DNA from 3 places in the Pseudoduganella plicata genome. Region 1 is predicted to be linked to each of the others. Evidence: predicted binding sites of a transcription regulator. Region 1 holds the regulator's gene; each other region holds the start of a gene.

What was found. Region 1 encodes LexA, which represses DNA repair genes until DNA is damaged. Its sites were predicted from a motif close to ACTGTATNNNNATACAGT; they were not measured.
Region 2: the regulator LexA is predicted to act here: its motif matches at 5,609-5,626, upstream of E1742_RS07950 (PA0069 family radical SAM protein).
Region 3: the regulator LexA is predicted to act here: its motif matches at 2,665-2,682, upstream of E1742_RS12570 (DNA topoisomerase IV subunit B).

The regions. Positions count from the first base shown of each region.
Region 1 covers NZ_CP038026.1:2,003,207-2,013,319, forward strand. Annotated here, with positions in the region: gene E1742_RS08825 (inorganic phosphate transporter) at 18-1,028, opposite strand; gene E1742_RS08830 (DUF47 domain-containing protein) at 1,059-1,685, opposite strand; gene E1742_RS08835 (replicative DNA helicase) at 1,768-3,156, opposite strand; gene rplI (50S ribosomal protein L9) at 3,344-3,796, opposite strand; gene rpsR (30S ribosomal protein S18) at 3,825-4,115, opposite strand; gene priB (primosomal replication protein N) at 4,117-4,437, opposite strand; gene rpsF (30S ribosomal protein S6) at 4,468-4,860, opposite strand; gene lexA (transcriptional repressor LexA) at 5,330-5,998, shown strand; gene E1742_RS08865 (hypothetical protein) at 6,208-6,585, opposite strand; gene E1742_RS08870 (cystathionine gamma-synthase family protein) at 6,610-7,851, opposite strand; gene purF (amidophosphoribosyltransferase) at 7,908-9,431, opposite strand; gene E1742_RS08880 (CvpA family protein) at 9,470-9,958, opposite strand; gene E1742_RS08885 (SPOR domain-containing protein) at 9,987-10,113, opposite strand, start outside.
Region 2 covers NZ_CP038026.1:1,801,270-1,811,382, forward strand. Annotated here, with positions in the region: gene E1742_RS07925 (GGDEF domain-containing protein) at 1-1,115, shown strand, start outside; gene maiA (maleylacetoacetate isomerase) at 1,165-1,806, opposite strand; gene E1742_RS07935 (fumarylacetoacetate hydrolase family protein) at 1,803-2,828, opposite strand; gene E1742_RS07940 (LysR family transcriptional regulator) at 2,936-3,832, shown strand; gene E1742_RS07945 (gamma-glutamylcyclotransferase) at 3,861-4,424, shown strand; gene E1742_RS07950 (PA0069 family radical SAM protein) at 4,440-5,594, opposite strand; gene E1742_RS07955 (DUF2760 domain-containing protein) at 5,780-6,349, shown strand; gene E1742_RS07960 (Hsp70 family protein) at 6,346-8,190, shown strand; gene E1742_RS07965 (Hsp70 family protein) at 8,197-10,113, shown strand, end outside.
Region 3 covers NZ_CP038026.1:2,887,493-2,897,605, forward strand. Annotated here, with positions in the region: gene kdpB (potassium-transporting ATPase subunit KdpB) at 1-523, opposite strand, end outside; gene kdpA (potassium-transporting ATPase subunit KdpA) at 534-2,357, opposite strand; gene E1742_RS12565 (potassium-transporting ATPase subunit F) at 2,354-2,455, opposite strand; gene E1742_RS12570 (DNA topoisomerase IV subunit B) at 2,836-4,833, shown strand; gene parC (DNA topoisomerase IV subunit A) at 4,850-7,189, shown strand; gene E1742_RS12580 (patatin-like phospholipase family protein) at 7,249-8,310, opposite strand; gene E1742_RS12585 (hypothetical protein) at 8,496-8,981, opposite strand; gene E1742_RS12590 (IgA Peptidase M64) at 9,104-10,113, opposite strand, start outside.

The sequences.
Region 1 (10,113 bases):
CGACGTAAAGCGTCCAGTTACATGATGTGCCGGCCAATCCACCACGCGATCGCCGCCACGAACGCCGACGCGGGAATCGTGAAGATCCACGCCCAGACGATGTTGCCGGCAACGCCCCAGCGCACGGCCGACAGGCGCTGCGACGAACCGACGCCGACGATGGCGCCCGTGATCGTGTGCGTCGTCGACACGGGCACGCCCCAGAACGACGCCATCAGCAGCGTGATCGCGCCGCCCGTCTCGGCGCAGAAGCCGCCGACGGGTTTGAGCTTGGTGATCTTCTGGCCCATCGTCTTGACGATGCGCCAGCCGCCAAACAGCGTGCCGAACGAGATCGTGCCATAGCAGGCGATGATGACCCACAGCGGCGGCTCGGCATCGCTGGCGGCAACGTGGCCCGAAGCGATCAGCAGCATCCAGATGATGCCCATGGTTTTCTGTGCATCGTTACCGCCGTGCCCCAGGCTGTAGGCGGCCGCGGAGGCGAGCTGCAGGCGGCGGAACCAGCCGTCGATCTTGCGCGGCGTCGACTTGACGAACACCCACGAGACGATCAGCATGATGATCGAGCCCAGGAGGAAGCCCAGCAACGGCGCGACAACAATGAACACGACAGTCTTGATCAATCCGCCGGCGATCAGCGCGCCGGTGCCGGACTTGGCGACCGCCGCACCGACCAGGCCGCCGATCAGCGCGTGCGACGACGACGATGGAATGCCGTAATACCACGTAATCAGGTTCCAGACGATGGCGCCGACCAATGCCCCGAAGATGACGTAGTGGTCGACCACGTCGGGGTCGATGGTTCCCTTGCCGATTGTCTGGGCCACCTTCAGGCCGACAATGAAGATCGCGATGAAATTGAAGAAGGCGGCCATCGCCACCGCCGTTTGTGGCTTCAGCACGCCGGTCGACACCACGGTCGCGATCGCATTTGCAGCGTCGTGGAAGCCGTTCATGAAATCGAAGACGAGTGCCAGGAAAATCAGTAGAGCCAGCGCATAGATGCTGATTTGTATGGTGTGCATATTGTTTTAACTTATCCTGTCGAACGGTGCTTACGCGTTCTCGACGATGATGCCTTCGATGATGTTGGCCACGTCTTCGCAGCGGTCCGTCACGGTTTCCAGGATCTCGTAGATGGCCTTCATCTTGATCAGGTTGCGCACGTCCGGCTCGTCGCGGAACAGCTTCGACATCGCGGCGCGCATCACGTGGTCCGCATCCGATTCCAGGCGGTCGATCTCTTCGCAGATGGCGACGATATCGCGCGCATTGTCCATGTTCGACAGCAGGGCCACGGCATCCTTGACCTTCTCGCAGCAGGCCAGCACCAGTTCGGCCAGGCGTTTCGCTTCCGGCGTCACGGCATGCAGGTCGTACAGCGATACGGTCTGGGCGGCGTCTTCCATCATGTCCAGGATGTCGTCCATCTTGGTGATCAGCTTGTGGATGTCGTCGCGGTCGATCGGCGTGATGAACGTCTTGTGCAGCAGGTCGACAGTGGTGTACGTGATCTTGTCGGCCTGTTTCTCGATGCTTTCGATCGCATGCACGCGATTTTCCAGGTCGTCGAAATTGGTCATCAGGCCCAGCATTTCTTTCGCGCCTTTGACGCACAGCTCCGCATGCTGATTGAACAGGTCAAAGAATTTGCCCTCGGTGGGCATCAAGCGTCCAAACATTTTGTTTCTCCGTTGGTTGGTGGTGCGGGGCCGTCGCGCGAGGACGGCCCTGTGGTTCACTGCGGCTTCAGACGACCCGTGATCAGTCGCCCTGGTAGACCGACAGATTACCGGTGTAGTTGCCGAATTTCGTGTACATGCCCATCCACGTGAGGCGGATCGCGCCGATGGGACCGTTACGCTGCTTGCCGATGATGATTTCGGCGGTACCCTTGTCCGGCGAATCGGGGTTGTACACCTCGTCGCGGTACAGGAAGATAATGACGTCCGCATCCTGTTCGATAGCGCCGGATTCGCGCAGGTCGGACATGACGGGACGCTTGTTCGGGCGCTGTTCCAGAGAGCGGTTCAGCTGGGACAGTGCGATCACGGGGCAGTGCAATTCCTTCGCCAAGCCCTTGAGCGAACGCGAGATCTCGGAAATCTCGGCGGCGCGGTTGTCGCCCGGCTGGGAACCCTGCATCAGCTGCAGGTAGTCGACGATGATGAGACCGAGCTTGCCGCACTGGCGCGCGAGGCGGCGCGCCCGTGCCCGCATTTCGATGGGGTTCAGCGCGGGCGTCTCGTCGATGTACAGCTGCGCCTCGTTCATCTTCTGGATGGCGTGCGTCAGGCGCGGCCAGTCCTCGTCGTTCAGCTTGCCCGTACGCAGCCGGTGCTGGTCGAGCTGGCCGACCGAACCCAGCATACGCATGGCCAGCTGGGCGCCGCCCATCTCCATCGAGAACACGGCCACGGGCAGGCCCGCTTCGATGGCGACGTTCTCGCCGATGTTGACGGAGAAAGCCGTCTTGCCCATCGACGGACGTCCGGCCACGATGACCAGGTCGCCCGGCTGCAGGCCGGACGTCATGCGGTCCAGGTCGATAAAGCCCGTCGGCACGCCCGTGATCTCGCTGCCGCTGTCGCGGCTGTACAGCTCGTCGATACGCTCGACCACCTGCGTCAGCAGCGGCTGCACGGCCGTCCAGCCCGACGAGCCGCGCGAGCCCGCCTCGGCGATCGCGAAGATCTTCGATTCGGCCTCGTCCAGCATCTGCTTGACTTCCTTGCCCTGCGGGCTGAACGCGTTGCCGGAGATTTCGTCGGCCACGGTGATCAGCTTGCGCAGCACGCCGCGGTCGCGCACGATCTCGGCGTAACGACGGATATTCGCCGCCGACGGCGTGTTCTGCGCCATCGCGTTCAGGTACTGCAGGCCGCCCACTTCCTCGGCCTTGCCCAGCATCGTCAGCGCCTCGAAGACGGTGATGACGTCGGCAGGCTTGCCGCTGTTGATCAGCCGCACCATCTGTTCGAAGATGATGCGATGGTCGTAGCGATAGAAGTCCTCCGCATGCATGAAGTCGGCGATGCGGTCCCATGCGGCGTTATCGCGCAGCAGGCCGCCGATGACGGACTGTTCTGCCTCGATGGAGTGCGGCGGGATGCGAAGGGAGTCGACTTGCGGGTCGGATGGGGCGGCGTTCATGGCGCGAATTATACCTGCTTCGGCTAGGCGAAGTTCACTAAAGAAATCTGGCAAAGCCGCTTCCACGGCGCATTTCTGGCGCATGCGCGGCGGCTTTGTGGAGACTCATGGCTGCAATAAAAAAGCCGGGCGAACCCGGCTTCTTTATAAGTACGACAATCTACCCGTGAAAAGATTCCCGGGTGATTCAGGCAGCGTCGCCCACGACAGCCACGGTCACTTCGACCACGACGTCGGTGTGCAGCGCCACGGAGACCGGGTGCTCGCCCGTGGTCTTCAGTGGGCCGGTAGGCATGCGCACGGCGGCTTTCTCGACTGCGAAACCAGCCTTCGTCAGCGCTTCGGCGATGTCGTAGTTGGTCACGGAACCGAACAGACGGCCGTCGACGCCGGCTTTCTGCGACACCGTCACGGTCATGCCGTTCAGCTTTTCGCCCTGGGCTTGAGCGGCGGCCAGCTTTTCAGCGGCGGCTTTTTCCAGCTCGGCGCGCTTGGCTTCGAACTCGGCAACAGCCGAGGTCGTTGCACGACGTGCCAGTTTTTGCGGGATCAGGAAGTTACGTGCGTAGCCGTCCTTGACCTTCACGACGTCGCCCAGGTTGCCGACGTTGATGACTTTTTCCAACAGAATGATTTGCATAGTTCTCTCCAGGATCTATCTGCCGCAATTAAGCGTGGTGCAGATCGGTGTAAGGCAGCAGGGCCAGGTAGCGGGCGCGCTTGATCGCGGTGTCGACTTGACGCTGGTAGTGCGCCTTCGTGCCGGTCAGGCGTGCTGGCATGATCTTGCCGTTTTCCTGGATGAAGTCTTTCAGCGTGTCTACGTCTTTGTAGTCCACTTGCTCAACGCCAGCGGCGGTGAAGCGGCAGAACTTCTTGCGCTTGAACAGAGGATTTTGCTGTTTGCGCTTCTCTTTCAGCTTTGCTTTGTTTTTGTCGAACTTTTTACCGAATGCCATTTTAGGCTCCTGTATCTAAATGTGGTGCTGTCAGGGCAGCACGGAAATCAATGATGTGAAATACCAGGCTCTTGCTGTGGCGATTTTTCTTGGCCAGAAAACCCGTGAACTCGTACGTCCCTCCCAGTGCCGCACCGCTGAAGCGGTTCGAGATCTCGCCCGCGGCAACCGCGGAGATTTCGAACTCGGCCAGGCGGGCGATGCCTGCCTCCATCTGCTGCGAACTGTGCTGCAATACTGCATTCACGAGTGGCAGACCGGCCGGGGTGTATCGCAATACTTCCCGCTCGGTGATGAGGCCGACAAACTGAAGGTGGTTCAAGGACTCCCTGCAATACTTACGCCGACAAACTTAAGCTGCTGCGGCTGCTGGAGCGGCGGCTGCTGGTGCTTCCGAGCGGTGGCTCTTGGCCGCGTCTTCACGCTGGACCGACTTCATCATTGGCGAAGGCGCGGTTTCCGCTTTCTTCATCTTGACGGTCAGGTGACGCAGCACGGCATCATTGAATTTGAATGCGGTTTCCAGTTCGACCAGGGTCTCGTTGTCGCACTCGATGTTCATGCAGATGTAGTGTGCTTTAGCCAGTTTCTGGATCGAGTACGCCATCTGACGGCGGCCCCAATCTTCCACGCGGTGCACGTTACCGCCGCGCGAGGTCACGCTGGCCTTGTAACGTTCGATCATCGCGGGCACTTGCTCGCTCTGGTCCGGATGGACGATAAATACGATTTCATAGTGACGCATGCAAACTCCCTTAAGGACTGTTGATAGCCCACCCCGGCGTCAAGACGGGTGTGGGAAGAGGTAAGCCCGCGACTATATCAGGGTTTTGACGGAAAATCCAGCATCCCAAGCCACCTCGGCCGGACGTCGGGCCGCCTCGGTGTCTGCGGCGCCGTCAGCGAAAAAAACCGGGGACAAGCACCGTTTCCTGGCTTCCATCCTGACGTGCCCGAAAAAACGGAGCCTGTCACCGGTTTCCAGAGTGCGTGTAAAAAACCGCTGCCAGGCACCAGTTTCGGCATCTGTTTCCCGTGGCCTTTTTCTGCCCCGACGTGGGGAAAACCGGAGCCTGTCACCGGTTTTGCGCGGCGTGCCTGCGCCGCACGAGACCAACTCATCACAAATATTTCGCCCAAACCAACAATTTCCCTTGCAATCCCACGGGTACTGTACAAAAATACAGACTGTCTATATAAACAGCCATTGCACCATGATCAAGCTCACCGCAAGACAGGAACAAATTCTCAATCTGATCAGGGATGCCATCGAAAACACCGGCTTCCCGCCGACCCGCGCGGAAATCGCGGCCGAGCTGGGTTTCAAGTCCGCCAATGCGGCCGAAGAGCACCTGAAGGCGCTGGCGCGCAAGGGCGCGATCGAAATGACGGCCGGCACGTCGCGCGGCATTCGCCTGCTGGGCGAGCGCCCTGTCGCGTCGCAGGGACCGAAACCGGCGGACCTGGGCCCGATGCCGCAGGTGCCGGCGTCGCTGCTGATGTCGCTGCCGCTGATCGGCCGCGTGGCCGCCGGCTCGCCGATCCTGGCGCAGGAAAACCTGGAGACGAGCTACAGCGTCGACCCGGCACTGTTTTCCGCCAGGCCCGACTTCCTGCTGAAAGTGCGCGGCGAATCGATGCGCGACATCGGCATCATGGATGGCGACCTGCTGGCAGTAAAGAAAGTGGACAGCGCCAAGAACGGCCAGATCGTCGTCGCCCGCATCGGCAATGAAGTCACCGTCAAGCGCTACCGCCGCACGGGTTCTACCGTGGAGCTGCTGCCGGAGAACCCGGACTTCAACGTGATCACCGTCGATCCGGAGAGCGATGAGTTCGCGCTGGAGGGATTGGCGGTCGGGTTGCTGCGCAGCTGGCACTGAGGCATCGGGCCATCTGGCGGCAGCTGCCTGGACGTCGTCAGCTTTGACGACGTTAGCTCTGGCGTCGCCTGCTTTGACGACGTTTTGACGTTGACAGCTCTTACCGCGTTGGCCCCACGTCGCCCGCCTATCACTGCCTGCCGCCACGTCGGAGGCAGTCACCTGCTGTAACTCGCATGGCTCACGACAGGTAACTGCCTCTGGTGTTTTTATTTGCCGGCGGCACGCAGCGCCACCGTCCGGTGCGCCAGATCCACGTACACGGCGTAAGCCTGGAAGAAGTCCGCGCCCAGGATATCATCGGCCTTGAAGCGGCCCGGCAGCGGCATCAGGTACGATTTGATCGCCGCCGGCTTTCCGCCAGACGCAACCGGCCCGTCCGGCAGCACCAGCGTTACGAATTCGCATGGTCGCGCGGGCCCGAACAGGTCGCACTTTTTCGTCGCGTCGCGTTGCGCCTGGACGGGGCCGGGCTTGACGATCGACAGGTTGGCTGCCGAATCGAACGTCAGCGGCACCGACACCTCCGCTCGCGCGCCAACAGCGGCCAGCAGCAGCGCGGCTATCGTGACGAGGCGCAGACTCATGCGTTCACCCTCCTGCGTTCACCCTCATGCCGGCAGCGCCGCCTTGAAGTCGTCCAGCAGATCGGCCGCGTCCTCGATCCCGACCGACACGCGGATCAGCGACTCGGCGATCCCCATTTGCGCGCGCCGCTCGGCGCCCATCTCGTAGAAGATCGTGTGCGCCACGGGAATGACAAGGGTGCGCGTGTCGCCCAGGTTCGACGCCGGCACGGCGATCTTCATCCGGTTCAGGAAGTCAAACAGGTCGATGCCGTCCTTGAGTTCAAAGCTGAACAGCGAACCGTAGGCGCGGAACAGTTCCGACGCGACGCCGTGCTGCGGGTGCGTCGGCAGGCCCGGGTAGTAGACGGCGGCCACGCGCGGATCGGCCGCCAGCATTTCCGCCAGCGCCTTCGCATTGGCGCAGGTGCGCTCCATGCGCAGCGCCAGCGTCTCCGCGCCTACGGCGATATGGTGCGCCGCTTCCGGCCCGAGCGAAGCGCCGAAGTCGCGCAGGCCCTTGGCGCGGATCTGCGTGATGCCCCACATCGGCTGCGCCGCCTTTTTATAGTTCTCGAAGATATTCGGGAAGCGGCTCCAGTCACAGACGCCGGTATCCGTCAGCGCTCCACCCAGTGCATTGCCATGGCCGCCGATCGACTTCGTCAGCGAGTTGACGACAAGGCCCGCGCCCACCGCCTTGGGCTGGAACAGGTACGGCGTCGTCATCGTGTTATCGACGATGTACAGGATGCCCCGCTCGGCGCACAGCTGGCCGATGCGCTGCAGGTCGGCGATCTGCGTGCGCGGATTGGCGATCGTCTCGACGAATACGATCCGCGTGTTGTCCTTCAGCGCGGCGGCGACGTTGGCCACGTCGGTCGCGTCGACAAAATCGACGCCGACGCCCTGCCCGGCCACCGTCTGCCACAGCGAGTTCGTATTCCCGAACAGGAACGACGACGACACGACATGGTCGCCCGAGCGCAGCAGCGCCTGGAACACGGCGCCGATGGCGGCCATGCCGGTGGCGAAGCACAGCGTGGCGACGCCGCCTTCCATCCTGGTGACCTTTTCCTCCAGCGCGGACACCGTCGGATTGCCCTGGCGGCCATAGCGGAAGCCCGGCTCGCGGCCCTGGAACACGGAAGCCAGCTGGCGCGCATCCGTGTAGCCGAATGCGACGGACGTGTGGATGGGTTTATGCAGCGAGCCCTGCTCGATGGGCTTCTGGCGGTCGCCGTGCAGGATCGTGGTCGTGAAGCCGTGGGTTTTCTTTTCGCTCATATGCACTGACAAAAAATAAGGGCCCGGAAATCCGGGCCCTTCAGTTTAGCAAACCATCACACTTCCGGGGTGGCCGGGTGCAGGTTCAGCTGGTTGATCGCGGCGCCTTCGACACCCGGCACTTTCGGGTTGTGGCGGGCCTGCTCGATGCGGTCCAGGTACGCGGGCGTCACGCCGCCTGTCACGTAGACGCCGTCGAAGCACGACGCTTCAAAGCTCGTCAGTGCCGGGTTGACGTCCGAAATGGCGCGCTTCAGGTCGTCCAGGTCCTGGTACACCAGCGCATCGGCAGTGATCTCGCGGCAGACTTCCTCGACCGTGCGGCCGTGGGCGATCAGTTCGTCGCGCGTGGGCATGTCGATGCCGTAGACGTTCGGGTACAGCACCGGCGGCGCGGCGGAAGCGAAGATGACTTTCTTCGCGCCGGAGTCGCGCGCCATCTGGACGATCTCGCGGCTCGTGGTGCCGCGCACGATGGAATCATCCACCAGCAGCACGTTCTTGCCCTTGAACTCGTCGCCAATGGCGTTCAGCTTCTGGCGCACGGACTTCTTGCGCAGCGACTGGCCCGGCATGATGAAGGTGCGGCCGATATAGCGGTTCTTGATGAAGCCTTCGCGATATTCCTTGCCAAGGCGCAGCGCCAGCTGGATCGCGGCCGGACGGGACGAATCGGGGATCGGCATGACGACGTCGATATCGTCGGCCAGCCCTTCGCGCTTGATCTTCTCGGCCAGGTACTCGCCCATTTTCAGGCGGGTGCTGTAGACGGAGGCGCCGTCGATGACGGAATCGGGCCGGGCCAGGTAGACGTATTCGAACACGCACGGGTTGAGCGATGCCGTGTCGGAGCACATACGGCTGTGCAGCTGGTGATCGTTGTCGATGAAGACCGCTTCGCTAGGTGCCACGTCGCGCAGGAAACGGAAGCCGATGCCTTCCAGCGCCACCGATTCCGAAGCGATCAGGTACTCGTTGCCCTGCTCCGTTTCGTTGACGCCAATGCACAGCGGACGAATGCCGTGCGGGTCGCGGAAGCCCAGCATGCCCACGCCGGCGATCTGCGCCACGGCGGCGTAACCGCCCTGCACGCGGCCGATCACGGCCTTGACGGCCTGGAAGATCGTGTCCGGATCGATCGAATAGCCCGTCGTGGCCTTCTGGATTTCGTGCGCCAGGACGTTCAGCAGCACTTCCGAATCGGAGTCCGTGTTGATGTGACGGCGGTCGTTCTTGAACATCTCGGACTTGAGCTGTTCCCAGTTGGTCAGGTTGCCGTTGTGGGCCAGCGTGATGCCGAACGGCGCGTTGACGTAGAACGGCTGCGCTTCCTCTTCCGACGACGAGCCGGCGGTCGGGTAACGGCAGTGGCCGATGCCGGTGTTGCCCAGCAGCGAGCGCATGTTGCGGGTACGGAAAACGTCGCGCACGAGGCCGTTAGCCTTGTGCATCGTGAACATGCTGCTGTAATTGGTCGCGATACCGGCCGCGTCCTGGCCGCGATGCTGCAACAGCAGCAGCGCGTCATACAGCAGCTGATTGACGGGTTGATGGGAGACGACGCCAACGATGCCACACATACTGTGCTCCTGAATGGGTGCTACGGATTTATGAAATTCTAAAATTGCACGTGCTGCGCAACGGCAGCGGGAAGAAAGGGTTTCACGGTGCGGACACCGCTCTCGGCCAGCGGGCTGAGCAGCGCATGTCGCCAGAAGTCCTGCTGCGGAATCGACGTCATCCCGCACAGTATGACGCCGGCCAGCACGATTACAAGTCCGCGTCCCAGGCCGAACAGGCCGCCGAGGCCGCGATCGGCCAACGTCAGCCCGCCCGCCTCGACCAGCGCGGACACGGCCATCGACAGCAAGCCCATCAGTATGCGTACGCCGATGAAGAGGGCGATGAACGCAACGATCAGGCGCACCACCTCGCCGGGTATCGCGGACGGCAGCAGCACCGCCAATGGCGCGCTGTACGTATTGGCGACCACGAACGCCACGATCCAGCCCAGCAGCGACAGCATTTCCTTCACCAGGCCGCGCAGCATGCTGACGACAATGGAGGCGACCAGCACGAACAAAACAAGGTAATCGAAAATCGTCACTGCGTCTCGTCAAATGCGGTTGCGGCGGTCAGACGGGCACGAGGCTGCCGGACAGGCCGATCTTCTGCAACCGCGCCCTGGCCTTTTCCGCCTCTTCGCGGCTGCCGAACGGGCCCACCTTCACGCGGGTCAGCTCGCCAGACGGCGACTTCTGC
Region 2 (10,113 bases), 200 kb from region 1:
ATCGCATCGACTTCGAGTACCACGACCGCGACACGTTCGCCCAGCTCGAACACCTGGTGGGCGGCCTCGATCGCAACAGCGCAGTGTTCCTGCTGCCTGCCGGCCAGGATGCCACAGGCGCACGCATCACACCGCCCGCCCTGGCGCGCCGCCTGGCCGCCGCCAGCAGCGCCCCGATCTTCACCAGCCTGCAATCGCTGGTGCAGCCCGGCGTGGTGGGCGGATATGTCGTCAGCGCCGAACGCATCGGCCGCGTCATCGCCCGCATCATGCTGGGCCAGCCGACCGACACGGCCGACGTGCAAGGCTACTATTTCGACTATCCCACCGTGCGCCGCTTCGGCCTCGGCGCCATCCCGCCGGACGCGGTGCTGCTGAACCGGCCGGACAATGTGTGGGACCTGTACCGCTGGCAGATCATCGCCGGGGTGACCCTGATCGGCGTGCAGGGCGCGCTGATCGCCGCCCTGTTCGTCGCCCTGCGCGACCGGCGCCACACGCTGGCGGACCTGCACAATGAACGCAACAACCTTGAAGACCGGGTGCTGCAACGCACGCTGGAGCTGCTGATGGCGAACACGAAGCTGGAACAGCTGGCGACAACGGACCCGCTGACGGGCATCGCCAACCGCCGCAAGATGACGGACACCATCGCGGCCGAACTGGAACGCGCCAGCCGCTTCGGCCATCCGCTGTCGGTGCTGATGGTCGACGTGGATTACTTCAAGCGCGTCAACGACACCCATGGCCACGAGGTCGGCGACCGCACCATCGTCGCGGTGGCCAACGTCCTGATGTCGTCGCTGCGCGCCATCGATACGGCGGCCCGCTTCGGCGGCGAGGAATTCGTCGTGCTGATGCCGGAAACCGACGAGGCGGTGGCCGCGGTCGCCGCCGAGCGGCTGCGCGAGGCGGCAGGCGCCTTGCGCCTGACAGCCGGCGACGGCACCCTCGTCGCCATCACGGTCACCATCGGCATCAGCTCGGCGCGCCCGGACGACAGCCCGTCCACCTTGCTGGTGCGGGCGGACAAGGCGCTGTATCGCGGCAAGAAGGAAGGCCGCAACCGCGTGGTGCGCTTCGAGGACGTCGCCACGCCACGCTTGCCGGCGTAGTGACTCGCGCGGTTATTGCCGCCGTTATTCCCGGCAGTTATTCCCGCCGTTATTCGGCATCCGGCTGCGCCGACGGATGCGCCGCCTGGAATGCAGGGATCTCCGCGCACGCGGCATGAATCCGGGCGATCGTCGGGTACGGCGCCAGGTCGACATGGAAGCGCTGCGCATTGAACACCTGCGGCACCAGGCAGCAGTCGGCGATCGTCGGCGTGTCGCCGTGGCAGAAGCGGCCCGTCCCGCCATGCTGCAGGTGCGCCTCCAGCATGGCCATCCCTTCGCCCAGCCAGTGGCGATACCAGTCCAGCTTGACCTCCTCCGTCAGCCCCATCGCGCCCGTCAGGTGCTGCAGCACGCGCAGGTTCGTCAGCGGATGGGTGTCGGCGGCCACCGTCAGCGCCAGCGCCCGGACGCGCGCGCGGCCGGCCGCATCCTGCGGCAGCAGCGGCATCGACGGGTGTGCCTCCTCCAGGTACTCGATGATGGCCAGCGACTGCGTCAGCGTGACGCCGCCGTCCGTCAGCGCCGGCACCAGACCGCTGGGATTGACGGCGCGGTAGGTTTGCTGGCGCTGCTCGCCGCCGCCGCGCAGCAGGTGCACGGGCACGGCGTCGTACGCCAGCCCCTTCAGGTTCAGCGCGATGCGGACGCGATATGCGGCCGAGCTGCGGAAGTAGGTATAGAGCTTCACCGGGCTTTTTCCTCATAGTGGCGCACGGTCTGGTCGATCGCGCCGAAGATGCTGCGGCCCGCGTCGTCGTGCATCTCGATGCGCACCGTGTCGCCGAACTTCAGGAACGGCGTCTTCGGCGCGCCGCCTTCGATGGTCTCGTACATGCGCACTTCGGCCAGGCAGCAGTAGCCCACGCCGCCGTTTTCCACCGACGAACCGTGCAGGCTGCCCTGCTTGTTCGACACGGTGCCCGAACCGACGATGGTGCCGGCGGCCAGCTCGCGCGTGCGGGCGGCATGCGCGACCAGCTGGGCAAAGCTGAACGTCATGTCCTCGCCCGCGTTGGGGCGGCCGAACGGCTTGCCGTTCAGGTCCACGCGCAGCGGCAGGCGCACCTTGTTGTCCTGCCAGTGCGCGCCCAGTTCGTCGGGCGTCACGGCCACGGGAGAAAACGCGCTGGCCGGCTTGGACTGGAAGAAGCCGAAGCCCTTGGCCAGTTCGTTCGGGATCAGGTTGCGCAGGGAGACGTCGTTGACGAGCATGACGAGGCGGATCGCGCCTGCCGCAGTTTCCGGCGTCGCGCCCATCGGCACGTCGCCCGTGATGACGGCCACTTCGGCCTCCAGGTCGATGCCCCATTCTTCCGACAGCGCGTAGATGGCGTCGCGCGGGCCGACGAAACTGTCCGAACCGCCCTGGTACATCAGCGGATCGGTGTAGAACGATGCGGGCACCTCGGCATTGCGCGCCTTGCGCACCAGCTCGACGTGGTTGATGTAGGCCGAGCCGTCCGCCCACTGGTAGGCACGCGGCAGCGGCGAGTGGCAGGCTGCTTCGTCGAATGGCTGTGCGTCGGTACCTGCGCCGGCGTTGAGCGCCTCGTAGGCGCGTTGCAGTTGCGGCGCCGCGGCCTCCCAGTCGTCCAGCGCTGCCTGCAGCGTGGGTGCGATCCCAGGGACGGGCAGGCAATGGCGCAGGTCGCAGCTGACGACGACCAGCTGGCCGTCGCGCTTGCCGTTCTTGATGGTGGCGAGCTTCATGTAATTCCTTTTGGCGATGGCGGCACGGTGCCGCGGTTGCCGTCATTAGAACTCCGATTCGGCTATCATACAAACGATATTTTTCAGCCAATTTATCAGCGAATCAAATGACTCCCACCCTGCGCCAGATGCGCGCCCTGGTCGCCATCGCCCGCACCGGCAGCTTCACGCAGGCGGCCGCGCTGCTGCACCTGACGCAGTCGGCCCTGTCCGGGCAGATCAAGGAACTGGAAGCGCTGCTGGGCGTAAAGGTGGTCGAGCGCAATACACGCCGCGTCGAGCTGTCCGACGTGGGCCGCGAGCTGGTGCCGCTGTTCGACAAGATGCTGCAGGATCTGGACGGCGCGCTGGCCGACATCGCCAGCCGCAAGGCGCTGCGCAAGGGCGTGGTGCGCGTCGCGGCGCCGCAGATGATGGCCTGCACGCTGCTGCCACACGTAATCGCTGCCTACCGGCTCGAGCAGCCCGACATCCAGGTGCTGCTGGTGGACTGCCCCGTCGACAACGTGGCGCAGCGCGTCTTCAGTGGCGAAGTCGATATCGGCGTCGGTCCCGAGCGCGACGCATTACCGGACATCGGCACGCAGCTGCTGTTCGAGCTGCCGTTCGTGGCCGTCTGCCCGAAGGGGCATCCGCTGGCGCGGCAGGCCACCGTCAGCTGGGCCGACCTGGGCCGCCATCCGTTCATTGCGCTGCAGGGCCAGTTCACGGAGCGACTGCTGCGCGACATGAAGGTCCGCCACGCCGATGCCGGCGGCCTGCAGCCGTACAGCGAAGTGACGTTCATGACGACGGCGCTGGCGCTCGTGGCGGCAGGGCTCGGCGTGACCGCCTGCCTGCCGTACGCCGCACCCATGGTCAATCTGCACGGCCTGGAGATGCGGCCCCTGACCCACCCGGAGCTGACGCGCAAGTTCTACATCCACACCCGGACAACGCGCACACCATCGCCGGCGGCAGCCAGTTTTACCGGGTTCCTCCTGGATTTCGTCCAGACCCTATAATCGGACGTCGCCACTCTCCCCTACTACCATGTCGCACAACACCATCGAGATCAACCGCGCGATGGACAAATTCGACGGCCACCACAGCGTCTGGCTGTTCGGCTACGGTTCGCTGATCTGGAAGGCCGACTTCCCGTACCTGCAACGCAAACCCGCCAGCATTGCCGGCTGGACGCGCCGCTTCTGGCAAGGCTCGCACGACCATCGGGGCACGCCGGAGGCACCGGGCCGCGTCGCCACCATCGTCCCTTGCGAAGGCGCGATCTGCCACGGCATGGCGTACCTCGTCACGCCGGAAGAATTCGCCCACCTCGATCATCGGGAAAAGAACGGCTACCTGCGGATCGCCATCGACATTCACTTCGACGACGGCGGCGTCGAGGAAGGCCTGGTCTACGTCGCGCGGCAGGACAATGCGGCGTTCCTGGGCGAAGCATCGGAGCTGGAGATCGCGCGGCACATCGCCTCCGCGCGCGGGCCGAGCGGGCCGAATGCCGAGTATTTATTGCATCTGGCGCGAGCGTTGCGGGAGATGGGGCATGAGGATGCGCATGTGTTTGCGATTGAGGCGCATCTGACTATCGGCACATGAAAGCCAGGGACAGCGTCAAAAAAGATCCATCTGCCCCGCAGCCTGTGCCGCCCGCGCCCGCGCTCCCAGCGGCGGCACGACAATCGGCCGTCGGAACGACGCGCAATCGAGCGTCCTGAATCGCATGCCCGGCCCGCCCAACCCGAGCCGGTCGCGCGCCTTTTCGACCCGCTGCCGGATCAGGTCCGCCCAGATGCCCTCGCCGTGCATGCGCGTGCCGAACGAGGCGTCGTAGTCCTTCCCGCCGCGCATTTCGCGCACGCGGTTCATCACGCGCTGGGCACGGTCTGGGAAATGGGCTTCGAGCCATTGCTGGAACAGCGGGCTCACTTCCCACGGCAGCCGCAGCACGACGTAGTTGGCCATGATTGCGCCCGCGTCGCGCGCCGCTTCCATGACTTTTTCGATTTCCGGCTCCGTCACGAACGGGATGATCGGCGCAATCGACACGCCGACCGGAATGCCCGCCTCCGTCAGCGTGCGGATCGCGCGCAGGCGCCGGGCCGGTGCCGCGGCGCGCGGCTCCAGGGTGCGGGCGATTTTCGGGTCCAGCGTCGTGATCGTGATCGACGCGGCGGCGAGATGCCTTTCCGCCATCGGCGCCAGGATGTCGATATCGCGCTCGATCAGCGACGACTTCGTGATCAGCCCCACCGGGTGGTCGCATTCCTTCAGCACTTCCAGCACGCGGCGCGTCAGCCGGTACTCGCGCTCGCACGGCTGGTAGGCATCCGTGTTCACGCCCAGCGCGATGGGTTCGACCGTGTAGCCGGGCTTCGACAATTCACTGCGCAGCAGTTCCGGCGCGTTCACCTTTGCATACAACTTGCTCTCGAAGTCGAGCCCCGGCGACAGGCCCAGATAGCTGTGCGAGGGCCGCGCGAAGCAGTAGATGCAGCCATGCTCGCAGCCGCGGTACGGATTGAGCGAGACGGCGAACGGGATATCCGGCGACTGGTTGCGCGTCAGGATGGACTTTGCCGTTTCTTCCGTCACGTGCGTGCGCCACACTTTCGGACACTCTTCCTCATGCTCCCAGCCGTCGTCGAACGACTCGCGGCCATTGACTTCGTAGCGCCCCTGCACGTTCGAGACGGCGCCCCGCCCCTTCTGCGCATACAGGGGCCGCGGGGGCAGCATCACCTGACCTTCAAATTGCTCATCTCGCATGGCGCTCACCGATAACTGTATGCATATACAGTATTGTAGGCCGATTGGGAAGGCGCTGCAACGCGCACACGTCTTTTGTCGCTAACTTGTCATGTCGCCAACTGCGCCGCTGCTGGTATCATTCGCCATTCCGCAGGTCGCCGCCGGTCTCGGCGCGCGCGATCCAACCAAATATCAAGAGCAAAATGAGTACATCAAACAATCTGCCATCGTTCTGGGCCCGGATTCCCCTCGCCTTCGGCGCCTTCTTCAAGACCCTGGGCGATGCCGAATTCGCCGCGCGCATCCAGGCCGGTCCCACCGTCTCGCCGCCGGCCGCTCCCGTGCCGCCACCCGCACCCGCTCCCGTCCCTGCCGCCGCGCCATTGCGCGAAGCCACGCCGGACGCCGCGCTCCAGCTGCTCGCACTGTTGCAGCGCGAAGCGCGCCTGATCGATTTCACGCAGGAGAGCCTGGCCGGTTACGCCGATGCCGACATCGGCGCGGCCGCCCGCGTCGTGCACGAAGGCTGCGCCAAGGTGCTGCGCGAGCACTTCACGATCGAACCGGTGCGCGCGGAGGCCGAAGGCAGCCGCGTGACCCTGGAAGAAGGCTTCGATGCCGCCGCCGTGCGCCTGACGGGCAACGTCGTCGGCAAGCCGCCGTTCAAGGGTGCGCTGAGCCACCGCGGCTGGCGCGCGACCAATGTGCGCCTGCCGAAACTGGCGGAAGCGCATGACGCAAGCATCGTCGCGCCGGCCGAGGTGGAACTGTGAGCGATCCAAAATACGCCATCGGCATCGACCTCGGCACGACGCACAGCGCGCTGTCTTACGTCAACCTGTCCGGCAGCGACGGCGAGAAGACGCAGCAGAGCGTCCTTGCCGTGCCCCAGCTGACGGGCCCGGGCACGGTGGAAGACCTGCCGCTGCTGCCGTCGTTCCTGTACCTGCCGCACCCTGACGAAATGGCCGCTGCCGAACTGGCACTGCCGTGGAACGCGGACGGCGCCGGCCCGGTCGCCGGCGAGATGGCGCGCTCGCGTGGCGCCACCACGCCGATCCGCCTCGTCTCAAGCGCCAAGAGCTGGTTGTGCCATCCCGGTGTCGACCGCCGCGCCGCCATCCTGCCGAACGACGCGCCGGAGGAAGTCACACGCGTCTCGCCGCTGGAAGCGTCCACGCGCTATCTGCAGCACCTGCGCCAGGCCTGGGACACGGCCCATCCGGAAGCGCCGTTCACGCAGCAGGCCGTGACGGTGACGATCCCGGCGTCGTTCGATCCGGGCGCGCGCGAACTGACGGCCGAAGCTGCCCGCAACGCCGGCTACGACGCCGTCACGCTGCTGGAAGAACCGCAGGCAGCGCTGTACAGCTGGATCCAGGGCAGCGAAGGCCGCTGGCGCAAGGAAGTCAAGCCGGGCGACATCATCCTCGTCGTCGACGTGGGCGGCGGCACCAGCGACTTCTCGCTGATCGCCATCACGGAACGGGACGGCAAGCTGGAGCCGCACCGCGTGGCCGTGGGCGACCATATCCTGCTGGGCGGCGACAACATGGACCTGGCGCTGGCCCACCTGGTCGCGCGCAAGCTGGCCGAAGGCGGCACGAAGCTCGACCCGTGGCAGCTGCGCGCGCTGACGTATGGCTGCCGCGCCGCCAAGGAAAACCTGCTGGCCGACGCCAGCGCGGAAAGCTGGCCGATCGTCGTGCCGAGCCGCGGCTCGAAGCTGATCGGCGGCTCGATCCGCACGGAGCTGACCCGCGCCGAAGTGACGACGTTCATCACCGACGGCTTCTTCCCGAAAGTGGAAGCGTCCAGCCGTCCCGCAGTGCGTGCCCGCGCCGGCCTGACGCAACTGGGCCTGCCGTACGCGCAGGACGCGGCCATCACCCGCCACCTGGCCGCATTCCTCGGCCGCCAGGTGGGCGCGACGGCGGACGTGCCGGGCTTCGCGGACCGGCAGAACGCCGACCACACGTTCCTGCATCCAAGCGCGGTGCTGTTCAACGGCGGCGTGTTCAAGTCGGCATTGCTGGCCACGCGCGTCATGGACACGATCAACGACTGGCTCTACATGGAAGGCGCGGAGCCGGCGCGCATGCTGGGCGGCGCGGACCTGGACCTGGCCGTGGCGCGCGGCGCCGCGTACTACAGCTACGTGCGGCGCGGCGAAGGCGTGCGCATTCGCGGCGGCACGGCGCGTTCGTACTACGTGGCCGTCGAATCGGCGATGCCGGCGATTCCCGGCATGGAGCCGCCGATCCAGGCGCTGTGCGTGGCGCCGTTCGGCATGGAAGAAGGCAGCGAACTGGAACTGCCGGGCCAGGAGTTTGGCCTGGTGCTCGGCGAGCCGGTGCACTTCCGCTTCTTCGGCTCGTCCACCCGGCGCCAGGATGCGATTGGCGAAGTGCTGGACTTCTGGGGCCCGGAAGAACTCATCGAGATGAACGAGATCCAGGCCACGCTGTCGCCGGAAGGCCGTCAGGCCGGCGACGTGGTGCAGGTGCGCCTGCATGCGCGCGCCACCGAAGCCGGCACCCTAGAGCTGCTGGCCGTGGCCAGTGACGGCCAGCGCTGGAAGGTGGAGTTCGACGTCCGCTCCGAAGGCCAGTAAGCCGCAATGAGCCAGTACCTGGTCAGCATCGACCTGGGCACCACCAACACGGTGCTGGCGTATGCCGCACCCGGTGCCCGTGACGTGCAGCTGTTCGGCATCGAACAGCTGACGGCGCCCGGCGAAGTGGGCGCCGCCACCCTGCTGCCGTCCACCCGCTATCACCCGGCCGCTGGCGAGATCGCGGCGGGTGACCTGCAACTGCCCTGGCGGGAAGCCGACGTCGCCGGTGTGAACAACGCCATCGTCGGCCGTCTGGCACGCCGCCTCGGCGCGCAGGTGCCGGGCCGCATCGTGGCCAGCGCGAAAAGCTGGCTGTCGCATCCCGGCGTGGACCGCCTCGCCCCCATCCTGCCGTGGGGCGCGGACGACGGCGTGGCGAAAGTCTCGCCCGTCGCCGCCAGCGCCAGCTACCTGGCACACCTGCGCGGCGCCTGGGACAACCGCTTCCCCGCGCATCCGCTGGCGCGCCAGCAGATCGTCCTGACCATTCCCGCATCGTTCGACGAAGGCGCTCGCGCGCTGACGCTGGAGGCGGCGCGTCTGGCCGGGCTGCCGCAGGTGCGCCTGCTGGAAGAACCGCAGGCAGCGTTGTACGACTGGCTGTTCCGCCACCGCGACACATTGGCGGCTGACCTGGCCGACACGCGCCTGGTGCTGGTCGCGGACGTGGGCGGCGGCACCACCGACTTCTCGCTCGTGCGCGTCGAGCTGCAGCACGGCGAGCCGGTGCTGACGCGCATCGGCGTCGGCAATCACCTGATCCTCGGCGGCGACAATATGGACCTGGCGCTGGCGCACCTGGCGGAATCGCGCCTGGCGCAGCCGGACGCACCCGCGACGCGACTGACGCCGGGCCGCCTGGCGCAGCTGACGGAGCGCTGCCGCACGGCGAAGGAACAGCTGCTGGCGCACGACGCACCGAGTCAAGCCACCGTCACGTTACTCGGCAGCGGCTCCAAGCTGATAGGCGGCAGCCGCTCGGCCACGCTGTTGAAGGAAGACGTCGAACGCATCGTCGTCGATGGCTTCTTCCCGCTCAATCCGGAGCAGGAAGCGGCGCGCCGGGGCCGCGGCGCCATCGTCGAATTCGGCCTGCCGTATGCAAGCGACGCGGCCGTCACGCGCCATCTCGTGTCGTTCCTGCGCCAGCATGCGGCCGCCGCACGCGCCGCACTGGGCACGCCGGATGACGGTACGTTGCCCGTCCCGGACACGCTGCTGCTGAACGGCGGCGTGTTCCGCGCCGATGCGCTGGCGCGCCGGCTGGAAGACACGCTGTCGGGCTGGCGCAATGCGCCGATCCGCATCCTGCACAACGAAAACCCGGACGTGGCAGTGGCGCGCGGCGGCGTGGCCTACTCGCTGGCACGGCACGGCTTCGCGCCCGCCATCGAGGGCGGCTCGCCGCGCAGCTATTACCTGCTGCTCGATGGCGACAAGGCGCCGGGCGTGCCGCGCCGGGCCGTCTGCATCCTGCCGCGCGGCACGCAGCCGGGCCGTGAGGTACGTCTGGCGGACCGCACGTTCGCGCTGCGCATGGGCCGCCCCGTCAGGTTCCACCTGGTGTCGACGGTGGCCGACGCGGGCGAACGTGCCGGCGACGTGGCCGATCTCGATCCGGCCGACTTCATCGCGCTGCCGCCGATTGCGATGGTGCTGCAGCATGGCGGCAGCACCGCGCGCAAGGAAGTGCCGGTGCAGCTGGCCGTGGCGCTTTCCGAGGTGGGCACGCTGGAAGTGCATTGCGTGGGCCGCGACGACGGCCAGCGCTGGCTGCTGGAATTCCAGCTGCGCGGCCAGGAAGAGGATGGCGCCGAGGTGCAGGAAGAGCCGCCGCCGCCCCGCTTTGCCGATGCGGTGGAACGGATCGAGCGCATTTTCGGCGGCCGCGCGCTGCAGGTGGACGTCAAGGAAGTGCGG
Region 3 (10,113 bases), 880 kb from region 1:
CGCGGGTGCCGCCGGTGACGGCCGAGAAGTCGCCGCCGGACTCACGGATCACGGGCGCGGATTCGCCCGTGATCGCGCTTTCATCCACGGAGGCCACCCCTTCGACGACTTCACCGTCGGCGGGCACCACATCGCCCGCTTCGACCAGCACGGTCATGCCCTTGCGCAGGTCCGTCGCCGGCACGGGCAGCCAGGTGGTGCCGTGGCGCGGCGTCGCCAGCTTCTTGGCCGTCACCTGGGTCTTGAGTGCGCGCAGCGATTCGGCCTGCGCCTTGCTGCGCCCTTCCGCCAGCGCTTCCGCGAAGTTCGCGAACAACACGGTAAACCACAGCCAGATCGTGATGGCGGCAACGAAGCCGCTGCCCGTCTGCAGCGCCAGCAGCGTCGTGACGATGCTGCCGACATAGACGACAAACATGACGGGGCTGCGCAGCTGCACGCGCGGGTCCAGCTTGCGCACGGCGCCCAGCAGCGCAGGGCCGATCAGCTGGCCGTCGAAAAGTGTCAGCGAGTTGCGTGACATGGTGATCCTCTTATCTGTCAGTGAAAAGTTGCACGTGCTCGATGACGGGGCCCAGGGCCAGCGCCGGCACGTAGTTCAGGACGCCGACCAGCACCACGACGCCGATCAGCAGCACGACGAACAGCGGTCCATGGGTCGGCATCGTGCCGCCGCTGGCGGGCAGCCGCTGTTTGCGCGCCAGCGAACCGGCAATCGCCAGCACCGGCACGATGACGGCGAAGCGGCCAAACCACATCGCGATCGCCAGCATGACGTTGTAGAACGGCGTGTTGGCGGACAGGCCGGCGAACGCACTGCCGTTGTTGTTGGCCGCCGACGTGAAGGCATACAGCACCTCGGAGAAGCCGTGCGCGCCCGGGTTGGCGATGCCGGCGACGCCGGCCGGCGCCGTCACGGCAATCGCCGTTCCCGTCAGTACCAGCACGGGTGTGGCCAGGATCGCCAGCGACATCATCTTCATTTCGTAGGCCTGGATCTTCTTGCCCAGGTATTCCGGCGTACGGCCGATCATCAGGCCGGCAATGAACACGGCCAGCATCGCAAACACCAGCATGCCGTACAGGCCCGTGCCGACGCCGCCGAAAATGACTTCGCCGAACTGCATCAGCAGCAGCGGCATGGCTCCACCCAGCGGCATCAGCGAATCGTGCATCGCGTTGACGGCGCCGCAGGAGGCCGCGGTCGTGACAGCGGCAAACAGGCTCGATGCGGCGATGCCGAAGCGGGTTTCCTTGCCTTCCATATTGCCGCCGGACTGCAGCGCGCCGGCCGCCTGATCGACGCCAAGCGCGCTCAGCCCGGGGTGGGCCTGCTGCTCGGCGCCGACCAGGAACAAGGTGGCAAGCACGAACACGATCGTCATCGCGGACAGCACGGCCCAGCCCTGCCGGCTGTCGCCGACCATCCGGCCAAACGCGAAGCACAGTGCCGTCGGAATCAGGAAGATCGCGATCATCTGGGCGAAGTTCGACAGCGCCGTCGGGTTCTCGTAAGGGTGGGCGGAATTGGCGTTGAAGAAGCCGCCGCCGTTGGTGCCCAGCAGCTTGATGGCTTCCTGCGAAGCGACGGGCCCCATCGGCAGCGTTTGCGTGCGGGCGGTGCGCTGCTCCATGACCGGCTCGCCGGTGCTGTCCTGCAGCGGGTTGCCGTCGGCGCCCGCCTTGGGTACCGAGTAGGCCACCGGGTCAACCAGCGCCACGTCTTTATAGCCGGCGAAGTTCTGGATCACCCCCTGGCCGACCAGGAAGACGGCAAACAGCAGCGACAGCGGCAGCAGCACATACAGCGTGGAGCGCGTCACGTCCACCCAGAAATTACCGATCGATTTGCCCGAGCGCGCGGCGAACCCGCGGATCAGCGCAAACACGACGGCCATGCCGGTCGCCGCCGAGAAGAAGTTCTGGCCCGCCAGCGCGACCATCTGGGTCAGGTAGCTCATCGTCTGCTCGCCGGCGTAGCCCTGCCAGTTGGTATTGGCGACAAAGCTGACGGCCGTGTTGAAAGACGAATCCGGACTGACGGCGGCCAGTCCCTGCGGATTGAGCGGCAGTACGCCCTGCAGGCGCTGGACTCCGTAGACGAACAGCGTTCCCAGGGTATTGAACAGCACCAGCGCGATGGCATACGAGCGCCAGCCGGTATCCTTGCCCGTGTCCACGCCGGCCACGCGGTACAGCGCCCGTTCGGCGCGGTGCAGCCATGCCAGGCCGCGGATGGGCGCTGCGCCCTCTCCTACCATGGCCACCAACGCGCCCAGCGGCCAGGCCAGCACCAGCAGCGCGAGCAGAAACACGGTCAGCAGCGGCAGCAACGACAGCGATGCCTGGGCGGTCATAAGTCCTCCGCCTTCAGCAATGCAAACAGCAGATACACCAGCAGCGCCGCGGCGACCAGCGCGCCGGCCAGGTAAACGGGCAGATGAGCGCCGCTCATGGCCGGCCCTCCAGCTTGCCGCAGCCGGCGGCGAGGCCAAGCACCAGCGCCGCGAAGGCGCCGATCAAGGCGATATAGGCGATATCCAGCAGGATGTCCATCGGGTTCCTTTCCAGGTCTGTTTCGATCCTGGCAGGTTATCGACGAGCCCCTAAAAACGGGGTAAAGAGTTGAAGCGCTGCTGTAAACAAGGTATAAAAACGAAAAAGACTGGATGTTTGTACAGTATTTGGCGACAATAGCAGGCTTGCCCTGCAGTGCCAGCGTCGCATTTTCGGCAGCGAGGTGGCGCCGGGATTCCTTCCCGGTCCGCAGTTGCGGATAGAATGCGCAGGCATCCGGCCACGAGGCCCCCATTCAAGAATTGCAATATTTATAGTATGGCCACTAAAAAACCTGTTTCCGATTACAGCGAATCATCGATCCGCGTCCTGAAAGGACTGGAGCCCGTCAAGCAGCGCCCGGGCATGTACACCCGCACGGAAAACCCGCTGCACATCATCCAGGAAGTGATCGACAACGCCTCGGACGAGGCGTTGGGCGGCCATTGCAAGAACATCGTCGTCACGCAGAATGCGGACGGCAGCATCACGGTCGAAGACGACGGCCGCGGCATTCCCGTCGGCCTGCACCCGGAAGAAAACGTGCCGACGGTGGAAATCGTCTTCACCCGGCTGCACGCGGGCGGCAAGTTCGACAAGGGCTCGGGCGGCGCGTATGCGTTCTCCGGCGGCCTGCACGGCGTGGGCGTTTCCGTCACCAACGCGCTGTCGAAGCGCCTGGAAATCTCCGTCTGGCGCAAGGACGACAAGGGCAACGGCTTCCACGCCCTCGCCTTCGAGAACGGCGACCTGGTCGAACCCCTGACCTCAACGCCAGCGCCGAAGGACGGCAAGAAGTCCGGCACGCGCGTGACCGCCTGGCCGGCCGCGAAGTATTTCGATTCGCCGCTGATCTCGCAGGTCGAGCTGCAACGCCTGCTGCGTTCCAAGGCGGTGCTGCTGCCGGGCGTCACCGTTACGCTGAAGAATGAAAAAACCGGCGACTCGCAGACATGGCAATACAACGACGGCCTGCGCGGCTACCTGACGGAAGCGCTGGCGCAGACGGGCAATGGCGAAACGGTCGTGCCGCTGTTCGAAGGCGAGCAGTTCGCCGGCCCGGACGCGGAAGGCTTTGCCGAAGGCGAAGGCGCGTCGTGGGTGGTGGCGTGGACGGAGGAAGGCGCGATCATCCGCGAATCCTACGTCAACCTGATCCCCACCCCGAACGGCGGCACGCACGAATCGGGCCTGCGCGAAGGCCTGTTCGGCGCGATGAAGAATTTCGTCGAGCTGCACTCGCTGCTGCCGAAAGGCGTCAAGCTGTTACCCGAGGACGTGTTTGCGCGCGCCTCCTTCGTGCTCTCGGCCAAGGTGCTCGATCCGCAGTTCCAGGGCCAGATCAAGGAGCGCCTGAACTCGCGCGACGCCGTGCGTCTGGTCGCCACGTACTCGAAGCCGGCGCTGGAGCTGTGGCTGAACCAGCACATCGACTGGGGCAAGAAGCTGGCCGAACTCGTCATCAAGCAGGCGCAGTCGCGCCTGCGCTCGGCCCAGAAGGTCGAGAAGAAGAAATCGTCCGGCGTTGCCGTCCTGCCGGGCAAGCTGACGGACTGCGAATCGTCCGACGTATCGCGCACGGAAATCTTCCTCGTCGAGGGCGATTCGGCGGGCGGCTCGGCCAAGATGGGCCGCGACAAGGAATTCCAGGCCATCCTGCCGCTGCGCGGCAAGGTGCTCAATTCGTGGGAGACGGACCGCGACCGCCTGTTCGCCAACAACGAAATCCACGATATCGCCGTGGCCATTGGCGTCGATCCGCACAGCGCGACCGATACCCCGGACCTGTCGGGCCTGCGTTACGGGAAAATCTGCATCCTGTCCGACGCGGACGTGGACGGCTCGCACATCCAGGTGCTGCTGCTGACGCTGTTCTTCCGCCATTTCCCGGCGCTGATCCAGAACGGCAACATCTGCATCGCCCGTCCGCCGCTGTACCGCGTCGATGCGCCGGCGCGCGGCAAGAAGCCGATCCAGAAGCTGTACGCGCTGGACGACGGCGAACTGACCGCCATCGAGGACAAGCTGCGCAAGGACGGCCTGAAGGACGGCAGCTGGTCGATCTCCCGCTTCAAGGGCCTGGGCGAGATGAACGCCGAGCAGCTGTGGGAAACGACGATGAACCCGGACACGCGCCGCCTGCTGCCCGTGGCGCTGGGCGACTTCCAGCACACGGAAGCGGCCGCCCGCTTCAATATGCTGATGGGCAAAGGCGAAGCCGCCGCCCGCCGTGCATGGATCGAAGAACACGGCAACGAAGTCGAAGCGGACATTTAACGGAACACGTACTCACATGACTCAACAAGCAAATCTCTTTGACGAGCCGCAGCCGAATAACAGCAGCGGCGGCAATGGCGGCGACGGCGTCGAAACGCTGACCCTGTCCACGTTTGCCGAACGCGCCTACCTCGATTACGCCATCTCCGTCGTGAAAGGCCGCGCCCTGCCCGACGTGTGCGACGGCCAGAAGCCCGTGCAGCGGCGCATCCTGTACTCGATGAACGAGCTGGGACTGAACGCGGCGGCGAAGCCGCGCAAGTCGGCCACCGTCGTCGGCGACGTGCTGGGTAAATTGCACCCGCACGGCGACCAGTCGGTGTACGACGCGCTGGTGCGCATGGCGCAGGACTTCTCGCTGCGCTACCCGCTGATCGACGGCCAGGGCAACTTCGGCTCGCGCGATGGCGACGGCGCCGCGGCGATGCGTTACACGGAAGCGCGCCTGACGCCGATCGCCCGCCTGCTGCTGGACGAAATCGGCCAGGGCACGGTGGACTTCATTCCGAACTACGACGGCTCGACGGAAGAACCGGCGCTGCTGCCGGCGCGCCTGCCGATGGTGCTGCTCAACGGCGCATCCGGTATCGCTGTCGGTCTCGCCACCGAGATCCCGTCGCACAACCTGCGCGAGGTGGCCGATGCGGCCGTGGCGCTGATCCGCAACCCGAAGCTGACGCATGCGGAGCTGATGGCCATCGTACCCGGCCCCGACTATCCGGGCGGCGGCCAGCTGATCACCCCCGCGGCGCAGGTGGCGGACATGTACGCGTCCGGCCGCGGCAGCATGAAGGTGCGCGCGCGCTGGAAGATCGAGGAACTCGCGCGTGGCCAGTGGCAGGCCGTCGTGTACGAACTGCCGCCAGGCACCTCGTCGCAGAAAGTGCTGGAAGAGATCGAAGAGCTGACCAACCCGAAGGTCAAGCTGGGCAAGAAGGCGCTGTCGCCGGACCAGCTGGCACTGAAGGCCATGGTGCTGGGCGCGCTCGACACGATCCGCGACGAATCGGGCCGCAACGCGCCCGTGCGCCTCGTGTTCGAGCCGAAGTCGAAGAACCAGGACCAGAACGAATTCATGCTGATGCTGCTAGCGCACACGTCGCTGGAAACCTCGGCGCCGATGAACCTCGTCATGATCGGCGGCGATGGCCGGCCGCGCCAGAAGGGCCTGTACGACATCCTGTCCGAGTGGATCACGTTCCGCTTCGCCACGGTCACGCGCCGCACGCAGTTCCGCCTGAGTAAAGTCGATGACCGCATCCATATCCTGGAAGGGCGCGAGACGATCCTGCTTAACATCGACGAGGTCATTCACATCATCCGCAATTCGGATGAGCCGAAGGCCGCACTGATCGCCCGCTTCAACCTGTCGGACCGGCAGGCCGAGGACATCCTGGAAATCCGCCTGCGCCAGCTGGCACGCCTGGAAGCGATCAAGATCCAGCAGGAGCTGGCCGAACTGCGCAAGGAAAAACAGGGTTTGCAGGACCTGCTGGACAACCCGTCGTCGATGAAGCGCCTGATCATCCGTGAAATCGAAGCGGATGCGAAGACGTTCGGCGACGCGCGCCGCACGGTCATCGAGGAAGCGCAGCGCGCCGTGGTCGAACAGAAGATCGTCGACGAACCCGTGACCGTCATCATTTCGCAAAAGGGCTGGGTACGCGCCCGTACCGGCATCGGCCACGACCGCGCCCAGTTCACGTTCAAGGCCGGCGATGCGCTGCACGATGCGATCGAATGCCGCACCGTCGATACGCTGCTGGGGTTCGGCGACAACGGCAAGGTGTATTCCGTGCCGGTGGCCGCGTTACCCAACGCGCGCGGCGACGGCGTGCCGATCACGACGCTCCTTGACCTGTCGGGCGGCGCACGTCTGCTGCACTACTTTGCCGGGCCGGCTGCCACGCAGCTGCTGCTGGCATCCGACGCGGGCTTCGGCTTCATCGCCAAGGCGGGCGACATGGTCAGCCGCCTGAAGGGCGGCAAGTCGTTCATCACTCTGGACGATGGCGCGAAGCCGCTGGCGCCGACAATCGTCGCACCGGATGCCAGCGCGATTGCCGTCATTTCCGAAAAGGCCCGCCTGCTGGTGTTCGGCATGGACGAAATGAAGGTGCTGACCAACGGCGGCCGCGGTGTCACGCTCATCGAACTGGAGCCGAAGGAAAAGCTGGTGGCCGCGCACGCGATCACGCAGAAAGGCGTCACGGTGCAAGGTATCGGCAATGCGCAGAAGGCGAAGGAAGAGCGCATGGGACCTGGCCTGCTGCAGGAGCACTTCGGCAAGCGCGCCCGCAAGGGCAAGGCGATGCCGACGCGGATCAAGCCGACCGGGTTGGTGCCGAACAGCTGATACGGGTGAGTATCTGAGGAGGAGCACTGTGTGGCGCGACGCGCCACACAGTACTTTTTTTATGCCGCGCGCAGCGTCCGCCGTGGCGTCATCCGCGCCAGGTAGCGCTGCGCGGCGGCGCGTCCGGCCTGATAGCGGGCGCGGATGCCGGCTTCCGAAAAATCGTGGTCGCCGCCCTCCGCGGCCGGTCCGCTGGCGATCACGTGCAGGTTTTTCAGCGCACGCCGGCGCATCAGCCATTCGAATGCGGGCGTGCCTTCCACCGGCGTCCCTGCCGTGACCGATTCCAGCTTGTCGAGCATGGCCAGGAAGCCGTCCAGCCCCGCACTGCCGCCGTACTCGGTCCAGAAGCGGTTCTGGTATTGCAGCGCCAAGGCGCGCGTCTGCACTTCGCGCAGGTTGGCCGGCGACGACTGGCCGTCCGTCGGGAACAGGTCGACAACGAAAATCGGCAACGAGTCGATCTCGTCAGGCTCCAGCAGGTTCAGGAGCGCGTCGATGGGCGTGTTGCTGAACAGGCCGCCGTCCCAATAATCGGTGCCGTCAATGCGGGTGGCAGGGAAGCCCGGCGGCAGGCTGCCGCTGGCGACAATGTGCGATGGCGTCAGTTGCGCGCGCACGGACTTGTGATGGCCGCCATCCGGATGCGCGCCTTCCCCGGTGTGGTTCGAGAAGGTCGTCAGGCCGCCCGTGTACAGGCTGGTCGCCGTCACGCCGATGCGGATGTGCTGCGGATCGTTCAGCTGGCCGAAGTCCAGGTGCGATGCCAGGGTCTGCAGCATCGGGCCGGTCGTGCAGTAGCTGTTCCAGTTCCGCATATTCCACACGTCCAAGCGTGACTGCCAGAAGTTCGGATTGCCCAGCAGGGAAAGGTCGCTCTGCTTGTTGGCCGGCAGCCAAGGCAGGGTGGGCAGCGTGATCGCCTCCCATATGCCGTTCAGGCTGGCGGTGATATCGCCCCCTTTCGCACCGGCGATCGACGCCGCATTGATGGCGCCGATCGACACGCCCGTCACCGCGGTCGGATGCCAGCCATCCTCCAGCAATGCCGCCACCGCACCGAATTCAAACGCCCCCAACGCACCGCCGCCTTGCAGAATCAACCCCATCGACTTTTTCATTGCCGCTCCATCACAGTAAAGGAAGCGTTAGATTGCTCGATGGCATTTCCTCGATATTGACTTGTATCAACTGCCAGTTGGCGACGCGCACCTCCCTCTTGCACAGGGCAGATGGGTGTCGCCAAAAACAACAAAAGCCGCCGCCCGCGCATGGCGGGACGGCGGCTTTCAGTCAGCGCGGCAGGTTAGTGCTTGGCTGCTTCTTTCTTCACATCGGCGTTGGCCTTGGCGACAGCTTCGTCGGTCTTGGCGGCGGCCAGTGCTTTTTCCTTGTCGGCTTCAGCCAGCTCTTTCGAGACCTTGGCGTTTGCCTTGGCATTTTCCTTGGCGGCTTTCGCTTCGGCGCCCGCAACTTTCTTGTCGGCCTTGGCTTGCGCTTTCAGCTTGTCTTCCGGATCGGCGTCTGCCACCTTCTCGTTGGCTTTGACGTATTCCTTGTCGGCCTTGTGAGCAGCCTTGGCTTTCTTCTGGTCAGCCTTGTGCTGGGCCTTCGCTACGTCCTCGTTGACGTCCTGAACTTTCTTGGCTTCCTTGTTCTGGGCCTTGGCGATATCTTTTTGTGCGTCAGCCTGTGCCTCGGCGACGTTCTGGTTCACTGGCGCGGTGTTGGTCTGCGCGTGAGCAGCAGTAGCGATAACACCGGCGATCAGGGTTGCGAGCAGTTTATTCATGATTTGGCACCTTTCAATGTGGTTTGCGTTGTTTTCTTCTTGTCACGTGATCAGAATAAACTTTCCAGGCGCCATCAACCGTGCGCTACCGTACATTGAAACATTTTGTTGCCTTTCTTACTTTAATTGCTTCGCGGACGCGAATACAGGTCGATGGTCTGGCCGATCGCTTCAGCGCAGACGGCGCAGAACGCTTCGCTGCGGTCGAACATCAGACACTGCTGCTGCGAACGGTAACAACCCGTCGCTTCATAGTTGGCGCCTTCGAACGCCCCAATGGCCTTGCCATGCGGCGCCTTCGAGAACAGCGCATTGGTCCATGCCAGGTCGTCGCGGAACAGCCGGTTCATTTCGCTCTCGGGGCGGTTGTCCTTGCGCAGCTGCGCGCGTACCTTCTGATACTCGCGCGAGTGCGCCTCGTACTCGGCCTTCGGCCATGGCGTCGGCAACGGCGTACCGGGGGTCACGTGGCGCCGCCATTTGATGTTGGCCGGGTCGCGCAGCGCCGTCACGTTCGGCTCCCACGGCTCCATGCGCTCGCCGCTCGACTGGTATGCCACCGGCGACGTGTAATACTCGTCCGCCAGGCCGGCGAAGTGATGGCCGAATTCATGCACGAACAGGTAATTGGCCCAGTCGTTGTTGGCCGCTGCAGTGCTGAACTGGCCGTAGATGCCGCCGCCGCCGTAGGTATCGTTGTTGACCAGGATCTCGATGAACTCGTAGGGCGCGTGCTGGGCGATGTCGCGCAGCGCGCGGTTATCCGTCGTCAGCACGTAACGCTCGCTGCCGAAGATGTCGTAGCGCGTGTTCAGCGCGGACGCGTGGTGCGTACCTGTCGACGGCCGGCTTACGCCCGACTCCTGCGTCGGCACCGCCAGCGCCCAGACATTGAAGTCCGCCGCACGCTCGCGAAATGGCGAAACGGTGAACAGATAGTCGGCCAGACGTTTGGCCGACTGCTCGAATTTCTTCATCTCGGCGCGCGTGTAGCCATCGCCCAGGATCAGCAGATCGACCTTCTGCGGCGACGGCCCGGCAACGCGGATCGGGATGGGCCGCGCCGGCGCCGGCGGCTGCTTGCGCACGACGTCCAGCGCATCGGTGTCGATATCGGCGCTCCAGACGATGG